Linked DNA regions of Methylocaldum szegediense. The protein of the gene in region 1 interacts with the protein of each later gene in a pairwise test. Links are inferred from orthologs where the notes say so. Each region holds a gene or a part of one and is shown on either strand. Other genes may lie near its edges. The genes, in order: glnL, glnK and glnK.

The links.
Region 2: the proteins of glnL (region 1) and glnK interact in binary tests that used the Escherichia coli proteins (3 or more experiments, as listed by UniProt). The link is inferred for Methylocaldum szegediense from one-to-one orthologs.
Region 3: the proteins of glnL (region 1) and glnK interact in binary tests that used the Escherichia coli proteins (3 or more experiments, as listed by UniProt). The link is inferred for Methylocaldum szegediense from one-to-one orthologs.

Annotation. Positions count from the first base shown.
Region 1 is NZ_OX458333.1:4,126,257-4,129,253, reverse strand. Bases 160-2,997 are described here. They hold glnL (nitrogen regulation protein NR(II)), read right to left. Parts: upstream 2,197-2,997; coding sequence 1,123-2,196; downstream 160-1,122. Other genes in these bases: glnA (glutamate--ammonia ligase), read right to left, coding at 2,504-2,997; ntrC (nitrogen regulation protein NR(I)), read right to left, coding at 160-1,130. Also shown: more of ntrC, read right to left, coding at 1-159.
Region 2 is NZ_OX458333.1:1,606,675-1,609,636, reverse strand. Bases 107-2,909 are described here. They hold glnK (P-II family nitrogen regulator), read right to left. Parts: upstream 1,776-2,909; coding sequence 1,437-1,775; downstream 107-1,436. Other genes in these bases: acs (acetate--CoA ligase), read right to left, coding at 1,805-2,909; QEN43_RS06820 (MarR family winged helix-turn-helix transcriptional regulator), read left to right, coding at 807-1,388; QEN43_RS06825 (DUF2024 family protein), read right to left, coding at 107-261. In the rest of the region: more of QEN43_RS06825, read right to left, coding at 1-106; more of acs, read right to left, coding at 2,910-2,962. UniProt on the Escherichia coli protein: P-II indirectly controls the transcription of the glutamine synthetase gene (glnA). P-II prevents NR-II-catalyzed conversion of NR-I to NR-I-phosphate, the transcriptional activator of GlnA. When P-II is uridylylated to P-II-UMP, these events are reversed.
Region 3 is NZ_OX458333.1:4,642,357-4,645,512, forward strand. Bases 49-3,045 are described here. They hold glnK (P-II family nitrogen regulator), read right to left. Parts: upstream 1,718-3,045; coding sequence 1,379-1,717; downstream 49-1,378. Other genes in these bases: amt (ammonium transporter), read right to left, coding at 49-1,357; QEN43_RS20460 (accessory factor UbiK family protein), read left to right, coding at 1,997-2,248; QEN43_RS20465 (YifB family Mg chelatase-like AAA ATPase), read left to right, coding at 2,269-3,045. Also shown: more of amt, read right to left, coding at 1-48; more of QEN43_RS20465, read left to right, coding at 3,046-3,156. UniProt on the Escherichia coli protein: Involved in the regulation of nitrogen metabolism. Regulates the activity of its targets by protein-protein interaction in response to the nitrogen status of the cell.

The DNA.
Region 1 (2,997 bases):
TCCTTGCCCGCCGCCATAACCGTGATCCAGCGGCAGGTATTCTCCAGCTGGCGTACATTACCCGGCCAGTCGAGCCTGCAGAGGTAGTCCTCCACCTCCGGCAACAGAACTTTCGTTTCAACCTTCAGTTCTTGACTCGCTTCCTTCAGGAAGTGGTTTAGCAACAAAGGAATATCCTGGCGTCGCTCGCGTAAAGGCGGGAGGTGAATGCGGATGACATTTAGACGGTGGTACAAGTCTTCCCTGAAGCGCCCCTCGGCAACCAGCGCATCCAAATTTTGGTGAGTCGCGGCGATGATACGGACGTCCACCTTGACCGGCGCGTGAGCACCGACGGGAAAAAACTCGCCTTCGGCCAGGACACGCAGCAACCGAGTTTGCAAATCGGCCGGCATGTCACCGATTTCATCCAGAAACAACGTACCTCCATCGGCTTGTTCGAAACGCCCGGCCCGACGAGCCTGAGCACCGGTGAATGCACCGCGTTCATGGCCGAACAGTTCCGATTCCAGCAGATCGCGCGGAATGGCGGCCATGTTGAGAGCGATAAACGGTTTGTCCGCTCGTGGACTGTGGCGATGCAGGGCGCGGGCGACCAATTCTTTGCCGGTGCCCGATTCACCGTTGATCAAAACCGTGATGTGAGAGCGGGCAAGGCGGGCGATGGCGCGAAAAACCTCCTGCATGGCCGGTGCCTCCCCGATGATTTCCGGCGTTTTTTCCGGCGTCTCAGGCGGTCTTTGCTCTTGCCGCGCCCTTTGGCTTTGAGCGCAGGCACGACGAACTAAGTCGACGGCATCGTCCACATCGAAAGGCTTGGGCAAATATTCGAATGCGCCGCCATGAAAAGCGGAAACCGCGCTCTCCAGATCCGAGTGCGCCGTCATGATGATGATGGGCAGCTGCGGGTATTTGATCTGCAACTGCCGTAAGAGCTCGAGCCCGTCCATACCGGGCATTCGGATATCGGTCAGGACGGCGTCGGGCACGCCATGATCGAGCGCATCGAGCAAGCCATTGGCGTTGGAAAAGCAACGCGTATGTATCGACGCCTTCTGAAGAGCTTTTTCCAGCACCCATCGGATCGAGCGATCATCATCCACCACCCATACTTGGGCTGAACTACTCATGTTCCTTCTCCAAAGGCAGGAAAATAGAAAAAACCGTATTGCCCGGGGAACTCGAGCACTCGACTAATCCGCCGTGCTGATTGATCAGGGACTGCGCGATCGACAGCCCCAGGCCGGTACCGTCAGCGCGCCCGGTCACCATCGGGTAGAAAATCTGGCCGAGCAGTTCCGGCTTGATGCCCGGTCCATCATCTATTATGTCGATCTTTACGGCCATTGGGTTGCGGCGGTGGCCGATCGTAACCTGGCGGTGAATCCGCGTGCGGATAAGGATATGCCCTTTCTGTCCTACCGCCTGTGCGGCATTGCGCACGATGTTCAAGATCGCCTGAATCAGCTGATCGTTGTCGCCATTCACCAAGGGTATACTCGGGTCATAGTCTCTTTCGATGACGACGCTTGGCGGTGCTTCCACTTGCACCAATTGGCGAACCCGTTCCAGCACCTGGTGGATATTGAGCCGGCTTTTCCGAGGCGGTTTGTTGGGCTCGAGCATCCGATCGATAAGTAACTGTAGCCGGTCGGATTCATCCATGATGATTTTCGTATATTCCCGCAGCTCTTCTTCGACCAACTCTCTGTCGAGCAACTGAGCCGCGCCGCGCAAACCGCCCAACGGGTTCTTTATCTCATGGGCCAAGCCGCGCAGCAGCATACGGGCGGCGTTTTGCTGCGCGAGAAGCTGTTCTTCCATGGATATACGGAGGTGCCGGTCCACCTGTTCGATCTGCACGAGCGCAGCAACCGGCTTGTCCTGTTCCAGCATCGGCGTGATTGTAAAGTTTACGGTAATGGCCTGAGATGGAAGACCCAAGGCTAGATTTCGTTTGGTCAACGATTCCCCTTGCTGCAAGGTCCGTTTTAGATCACGCTCAATATTCTGATCGTACAGAAAGAATAGTTCTTTCGCGCTTGTACCGAGAACCTGTCGCGAACTCACGGCCAGCAGCATTTCTCCCGCGACGTTGATGTAAATCAAACGGTACCCGGGATCGAAGACCAATACAGCGTCGGTTAGATGATCGAGAATGCGCTGATAAAGCGCGACCGGATCTGGATTATTCATTACCGCTTGCAAAGCAAGATAAGGGCCAACGATTTTTCGAAGAAGCTATTTTGAGCAGGAGCGTATGGGTACCTATGAACGCGAACATCAAGCGACCGCTCCGCACGAACCCAAAATGCACCATCGTGGTGCATTTTGGACCAGTTTACCGGAAAATCTGTTCCGGATGAGGCATGGTTCAGATTTAGCGAATAATAAATCCCGCCGAAAGGCTCGTACTCCGCTACGATGTCTTCCGATCCGCCGGGATTTAGGCGCAAAAAAACGCCCCAAAAAGGGGCGTTTTGAGTCTCGAGTCGAACGAGCCCTAGAGGCTGTAATACATATCGTATTCGACCGGATGCGTGCTCATACGCAGGCGGGTAACTTCTTGCATTTTGAGGTCGATGTAAGCATCGATCGCATCGTTGGTAAACACCCCCCCGCGGGTCAGGAACTCGCGGTCCGCGCTCAGTGCTTCTAGCGCCATATCGAGCGCATGACAAACCTGCGGGATCTCCCTTGCTTCTTCCGGCGGCAGATCGTAAAGGTCCTTGTCCATGGCATCGCCCGGATGGATCTTGTTCTGAATACCGTCCAGCCCAGCCATCAACATAGCCGCAAAGGCGAAATACGGATTCGCGGTGGAATCCGGGAAGCGAACCTCGATACGGCGTGCTTTCGGATTGATGATATACGGCACCCGGATGGACGCCGAACGATTGCGCGCGGAGTAGGCCAGCATAACCGGCGCTTCGAAACCGGGGACCAGGCGCTTATAGCTGTTGGTCGACGCGTTGCAGAAGGCATTCAAGGCTCTAG
Region 2 (2,962 bases), 2.5 Mb from region 1 along the record:
GGGGCAGCCTTCCATCTTATAGATGGCGTAGCCTTTAGTTTCAATATCTTTCTGCATTTCAGCAGGGGCCTGTGGTTCGCTGTGGCAATAGGCACAATTTTCGGCATTTACCACGGCATGTTCTTCGCCGATGGACTTAAGCCATTCGCGGGCGCATGCCAGGGCTTTTTCGGGATCGTTTTCCGGAAGTACCACATCGAAATGCATGATTTTCCCACTCGCACTGCGAGCGTAGGTGTCAAAAACGTGGATTTGGCTCATATTTTTTCCTCTTCGGTAATGAGATTGGAAATGGGGACTCGGTCTGCGCCATGCGGATTGGCCTCAGCGATCGTGAGGAGTCGGTTGACGCTTGTTTGCCGACCCCTTTTGCTTAGCCGTAATCCTTGAAGAATGACGCGTTCAATTTTCTCCGGGAGGTCGCGCATAACGCGTCACCTGGCTTCTGCATAGACTCACTAAGTGGGAGGAGTCATTTTTTCGAGCCTTGATGAGGGTGGGAATGTTTGATCCCAAGACCCGAAATGGCTGGAACGTTTCTGGGGAGCGCCCCGATGCCAGCGATGTAGCCAGATCGACGATGATGTTGTTGTTCATATGAAACATCCATATCGAGATGGCGATACCTTCGGAGAAAAAAAGAGTGCGTCTGCTATCGGCTGGAACAACGCCAAGTGATAGGCAGTTCGCACTCGACGACCAGAGGACCTGTCGTTTCTATAGGATGTCAATAGGTGTTGTGTCGATACAAACTCTAGCGACAAGCCAAAGGTTTTGTCAATATAATGTTGATCCGATACTATTAGATGTATATGAATACCGATTTGATTTACGACTATTTGGAACGTATCGCCAACCTCATCCGGACGGACGTGCGGAGGATGGGCATCGCAAGAGGGTTGCAGCCGGTTCAGTTAGAAGCACTTCACTATTTGAGCCGATGCAATCGATACAGCAACACGCCGGTTGCGGTGGCCGATTACTTGGGACTGACCAAGGGAACGGTATCTCAGACTTTGGGCGTCTTAGAGTCCAGTGGCCTGATCGAGAAGCAGGCTGATCGTAACGACAGGCGGGTGGTTCATCTGAACCTGACAGATGAAGGCTTGCGTGTGGTCTCGGATTCCATTCCGCCCAATGTCTTCAGATTTGCCGTCAACGGATTGTCCGAAAACTCCCGCAGTGAGATTACGGCGTCGTTGAATCGTGTTTTGAGAGAGTTGCAGACGGCAAACAATCTGAAGACCTTCGGTTCTTGCAAGACCTGCCGGCATCACTTGATCCAAGACGATGGGACGCGTCAGTGCGGACTGACTAAGGAGTGGCTTACGGAAAGCGACGCTGAAAAAATATGCCGAGAACACCAACCTGCCATTGAAGATGCGTAGTCGCGGCGAAGACCATGACGGATAGCGGCCCCGCCGCATAGGGCAAAATCAAATGGCTTGGTCGCCGGTTTCGCCGGTTCGAATTCGAATGGCCTGTTCCAAGTTGGTTACAAATATTTTGCCGTCGCCGATCTTGCCTGTATTGGCGGCTTTGATGATGGAATCGACGGCCTGATCGACCATGCTATCGGTCACTGCTACTTCGATTTTCACCTTGGGCAAGAAATCGACGACATATTCGGCGCCGCGATAAAGTTCGGTGTGTCCTTTTTGCCGCCCAAAACCTTTCACTTCCGTTACCGTAATGCCGCTGATCCCTATTTCGGACAATGCCTCCCGCACATCGTCAAGCTTGAACGGTTTAATGATCGCGGTGATGAGTTTCATTAAATGATCTCCGATAGTGTGAAATGTTCTTAACTTTGGTTGGCTCGGTTTCGTATGATGTCCTCGACCGCGGTAGGATCGGCCAAGGTGGAAATATCTCCGAGATCGTCAATATCGTTAGCTGCGATCTTCCGTAGTATACGCCGCATGATTTTGCCGGAGCGGGTTTTCGGAAGCGACGGCGCCCATTGAATGACATCGGGTGTTCCAATCGGGCCTATCTTTTTGCGGACCAGCTGCAATAATTCCTGTTCAAGTTCGGGGCTTGGCGTGACACCGGTCACTAACGTGACGTAAGCGTAGATCCCCTGTCCTTTGATGCCATGCGGATAACCCACGACGGCGGCCTCAGCTACGCTGTCGTGCTCAACCAAAGCACTTTCGATTTCCGCGGTTCCCAGGCGGTGCCCCGAGACGTTTAGAACGTCGTCGACGCGTCCAGTGATCCAGTAATAGCCATCGGCGTCGCGTCTGGCCCCGTCCCCAGTGAAGTATTTGCCTGGGTAAGTCGAGAAATAGGTATCGAAAAAACGCTGGTGATCGCCGAATACCGAGCGGGCCTGCCCGGGCCAGGAGCGTGTGAGCGTCAACACGCCCTCGCAGACGCCTTCCAGTACATTGCCCTGGGTATCTACTATGGCGGGTACGACGCCAAAAAACGGACGTGTTGCGGATCCTTTTTTGAGAGGGGTGGCGCCAACCAGAGGAGTGATCAGTATTCCACCGGTTTCCGTCTGCCACCACGTATCGACAATGGGGCAGCGGCTTCGCCCTACCTGATGGTAGTACCACTCCCAGGCTTCCGGGTTTATGGGTTCGCCTACCGAGCCGAGAATCCGCAGACTGTCTCGGCGCGTGCTCGAGAGCCAATCATCTCCCTGGGCCATCAGGGCGCGGATGGCAGTAGGGGCCGTATAAAAAATATTGACCCTATGTTTATCGACGACCTTCCAAAAACGATCGGGAGCCGGGTAGGTGGGAACGCCCTCGAACATGAGCGTAGTTGCACCGTTGCACAGGGGACCGTACACCGTATAGGAATGTCCTGTGATCCAGCCTATGTCGGCGGTACACCAGAAGATTTCGCCCGGGCGGTAATCGAACACATACAGGTGGGTCATCGCCGCGTAGACCAAATAGCCCCCGGTCGTGTGAAGGACACCTTTCGGTTTTCCGGTGGATCCCGA
Region 3 (3,156 bases), 520 kb from region 1 along the record:
CGGTCGTATCGAGCCCCTGGCGTTCGACCTCTTCGGCAACCCGTAGCCCGATCAGCAGGTCGACGATCTTGTAGGCTATGAAGGAAACCACCCCGGACCAGATGATGACGGTTCCTACCCCCCAGGCCTGGCTGATGAGTTGAGCTGTCATATCGTATTCGGCGAGCGCATCGGCGACGTAATCGTACACCCCGGCTCCACCCAGCGCGGGAGAAGCAAATATGCCAGTACCCAGGGCACCGATGATGCCACCGATGCCGTGTACGCCGAACACGTCGAGCGAGTCGTCGTAGCCCAGGATGTTTTTCAGGCTGGTGACTGCCCAGAAGCAGACTGCTCCGGCCAGCAGGCCGAGAACGATGCTGCCCATGGGGCCGACGAACCCGCAGGCCGGGGTGATGGCCACGAGCCCGGCGATCGCCCCTGAAGCGGCTCCTAACATGCTGGGTTTGCCTTTGAACACCCACTCGGTCGCCATCCAGCCGAGGGTTGCCGCTGCGGTCGCGAGCAAGGTGTTGACGACCACCAAGGCGGTAACGCCGTTGGCTTCCAAGTTGGAACCGGCATTGAAACCGAACCAGCCCACCCAGAGCAGGGATGCACCAATCATGGTCATCGTGACGCTATGAGGTGCAATGAATTCCTTCTTGTAGCCGACGCGTTTGCCGATCATAAGGCAGCCGATCAGCCCGGCGATACCGGCGTTGATGTGCACCACGGTGCCGCCAGCAAAATCTAGCGCGCCTTTCTGGAAGAGAAAACCAGCCGTTGCATCGGCGGCTTCGGCTGCCGCGGCATCCGTATACGCGTCAGGGCCAGCCCAATACCAGACCATATGAGCCATAGGCAGGTAAGCGAAGGTAAACCACAGCACCATGAACAACAGCACCGCGGAGAACTTCACGCGCTCGGCGAAGGAGCCGACGATCAGGGCGGGGGTGATACCCGCGAACGTGGCCTGGAATGCGATATAGGCATATTCCGGAATGTAAACGCCTTTGGTGAACGTTCCGGCGAGCGATTCCGGCGTGACCCCTTTCAGGAACGCCTTACTGAATCCGCCGAAGAAGGCGTTTCCTTCGGTGAATGCGATGCTGTAGCCGTATATCGCCCATAGCAACGCCATCAGCGAAAAAATCACAAACACTTGCATGAGTACGGACAAGGTGTTCTTGGCGCGCACCATGCCACTATAGAACAACGCCAATCCGGGAATCGTCATCAAGATGACCAGGATGGTCGCGACCGTTATCCATGCGACGTCACCTTTGTCGGGGGTTGCGGCTTCCTCTGCCGACGCAAGCCCCGCGAAGCACAGCGACATGAATAGGAACAGGGCGATCAGGATTCGTTTCATGTTGTTTTTTCTCCGTGGATGTTATAGGGCTTCCGCTCCGGTTTCGCCGGTACGAATGCGAATGACTTGCTCGAGGTCGAGCACGAAAATCTTGCCGTCACCGATTTTTCCGGTATTAGCCGTCTTGGCGATGGCATCGAGCACGGCGTCCAGTTGCTCGTCCGTTACCGCGACTTCGAGCTTGACCTTGGGCAGGAAGTCGACGACGTATTCGGCGCCGCGGTACAACTCGGTGTGTCCTTTTTGACGGCCGAATCCTTTCACCTCGGTAACGGTGATGCCGGAGATGCCAACATCGGACAGAGCCTCGCGGACATCATCCAACTTGAATGGTTTTAGAATCGCGGTCACAAATTTCATGTGAGAGTTCTCCTATTGAATGTGCGGACGCCGCCTTCGGTTAGGGGACGAGTCGGCGAAGCGCAGCTCGGTTTTGAGGCGTTCGATGACCTGGAAGCAGTACCTGTGCCAAGCGCCGCATCACCCGGATCACAAGGCAGAAAGTGACGTTGTCAAGACAGCAGGCGAAAAAAATGCACCATCACAGAGCATTAGAATCGGCGTGCACTCCGACGGTGCATGGGGCAGGGCGGTCGTTGCGCTGGACGCTCGCCGCATCACTCGGCTATTCTTTTTTGCATGTTTGATAAAGCCACCCTAAACGATCTCGCCCGGCGCCTGGCCGAAGCGGTACCGACCAACCTCTTCATGTTGCAGGAAGATTTGGAAAAGAACTTCCGGGCGATACTTCAAGCCTCTTTCGCCAAGATGAATCTGGTCAGCCGGGAGGAATTCGAAGTGCAGACCGCCGTTCTCGCGCGAACGCGGGAGCGGTTGGAACGGTTGGAAGCTCAGGTCGCCGAGCTGGAAAAGCAGATCGCCAGCCGCTAATCGGGACGGACGAGGCGTTCATGTCCCTGGCCGTCGTTTTCACTCGGGGCAGGCAAGGCATCGAGGCGCCGCTGGTCACCGTCGAGGTACATATTTCCAACGGTCTGCCCAGCCTATCCATCGTCGGCCTTCCGGAAACCGCGGTAAAAGAAAGCAAGGATCGGGTGCGAGGCGCGCTGCTGAACTGCCAGTTCGAATTTCCGCTCCAGCGTATCACCGTGAACATGGCGCCTGCCGACATTCCCAAGGAAGGCGGCCGCTTCGATTTGGCCATTGGACTGGGCATCCTGGCGGCGTCGGGGCAGATCAGGAGCGAAGCGCTTCGGGACATCGAATGCGTCGGCGAGCTTTCCTTAAGCGGTGATCTCCGCCCCATCAGCGGCGTATTGCCGGTCGCAATTCAGGCCAAGCAGGCGGGACGCGCCCTAATCGTTCCCGCGGAGAACGCGGGCGAGGCGGTTTTGGCCGAAGGCGCGAAAATCCTCCCGGCGCGCCATCTGCTCGAAGTTTGCGCGCATTTGAACGGGCAACAGTCGATTCCGTTCGAACCTTCCGAGGCATCCGCTGCTGTTCCGGAGGATCTGCCCGATTTCGCCGACGTGCACGGCCATTTTCACGCCAAGCGGGCTTTGGAAGTCGCCGCCGCCGGTAGGCATAACATCATTATGCTGGGACCGCCCGGGACCGGTAAGTCGATGCTGGCAGCCCGGCTTCCGAGCATCCTCCCGCCCTTGACTGACGAAGAGGCCCTGGAAAGCGCAGCGATCGCATCGGTCAGCGATCTGCCTTTCGATCCGCGGCGCTGGCGTATCCCGCCGTTTCGCGCACCGCACCATACCGCCTCAGCCCCGGCTTTGGTCGGCGGCGGCGGCAACCCCAAGCCGGGCGAAATTTCCCTGGCGCACAAT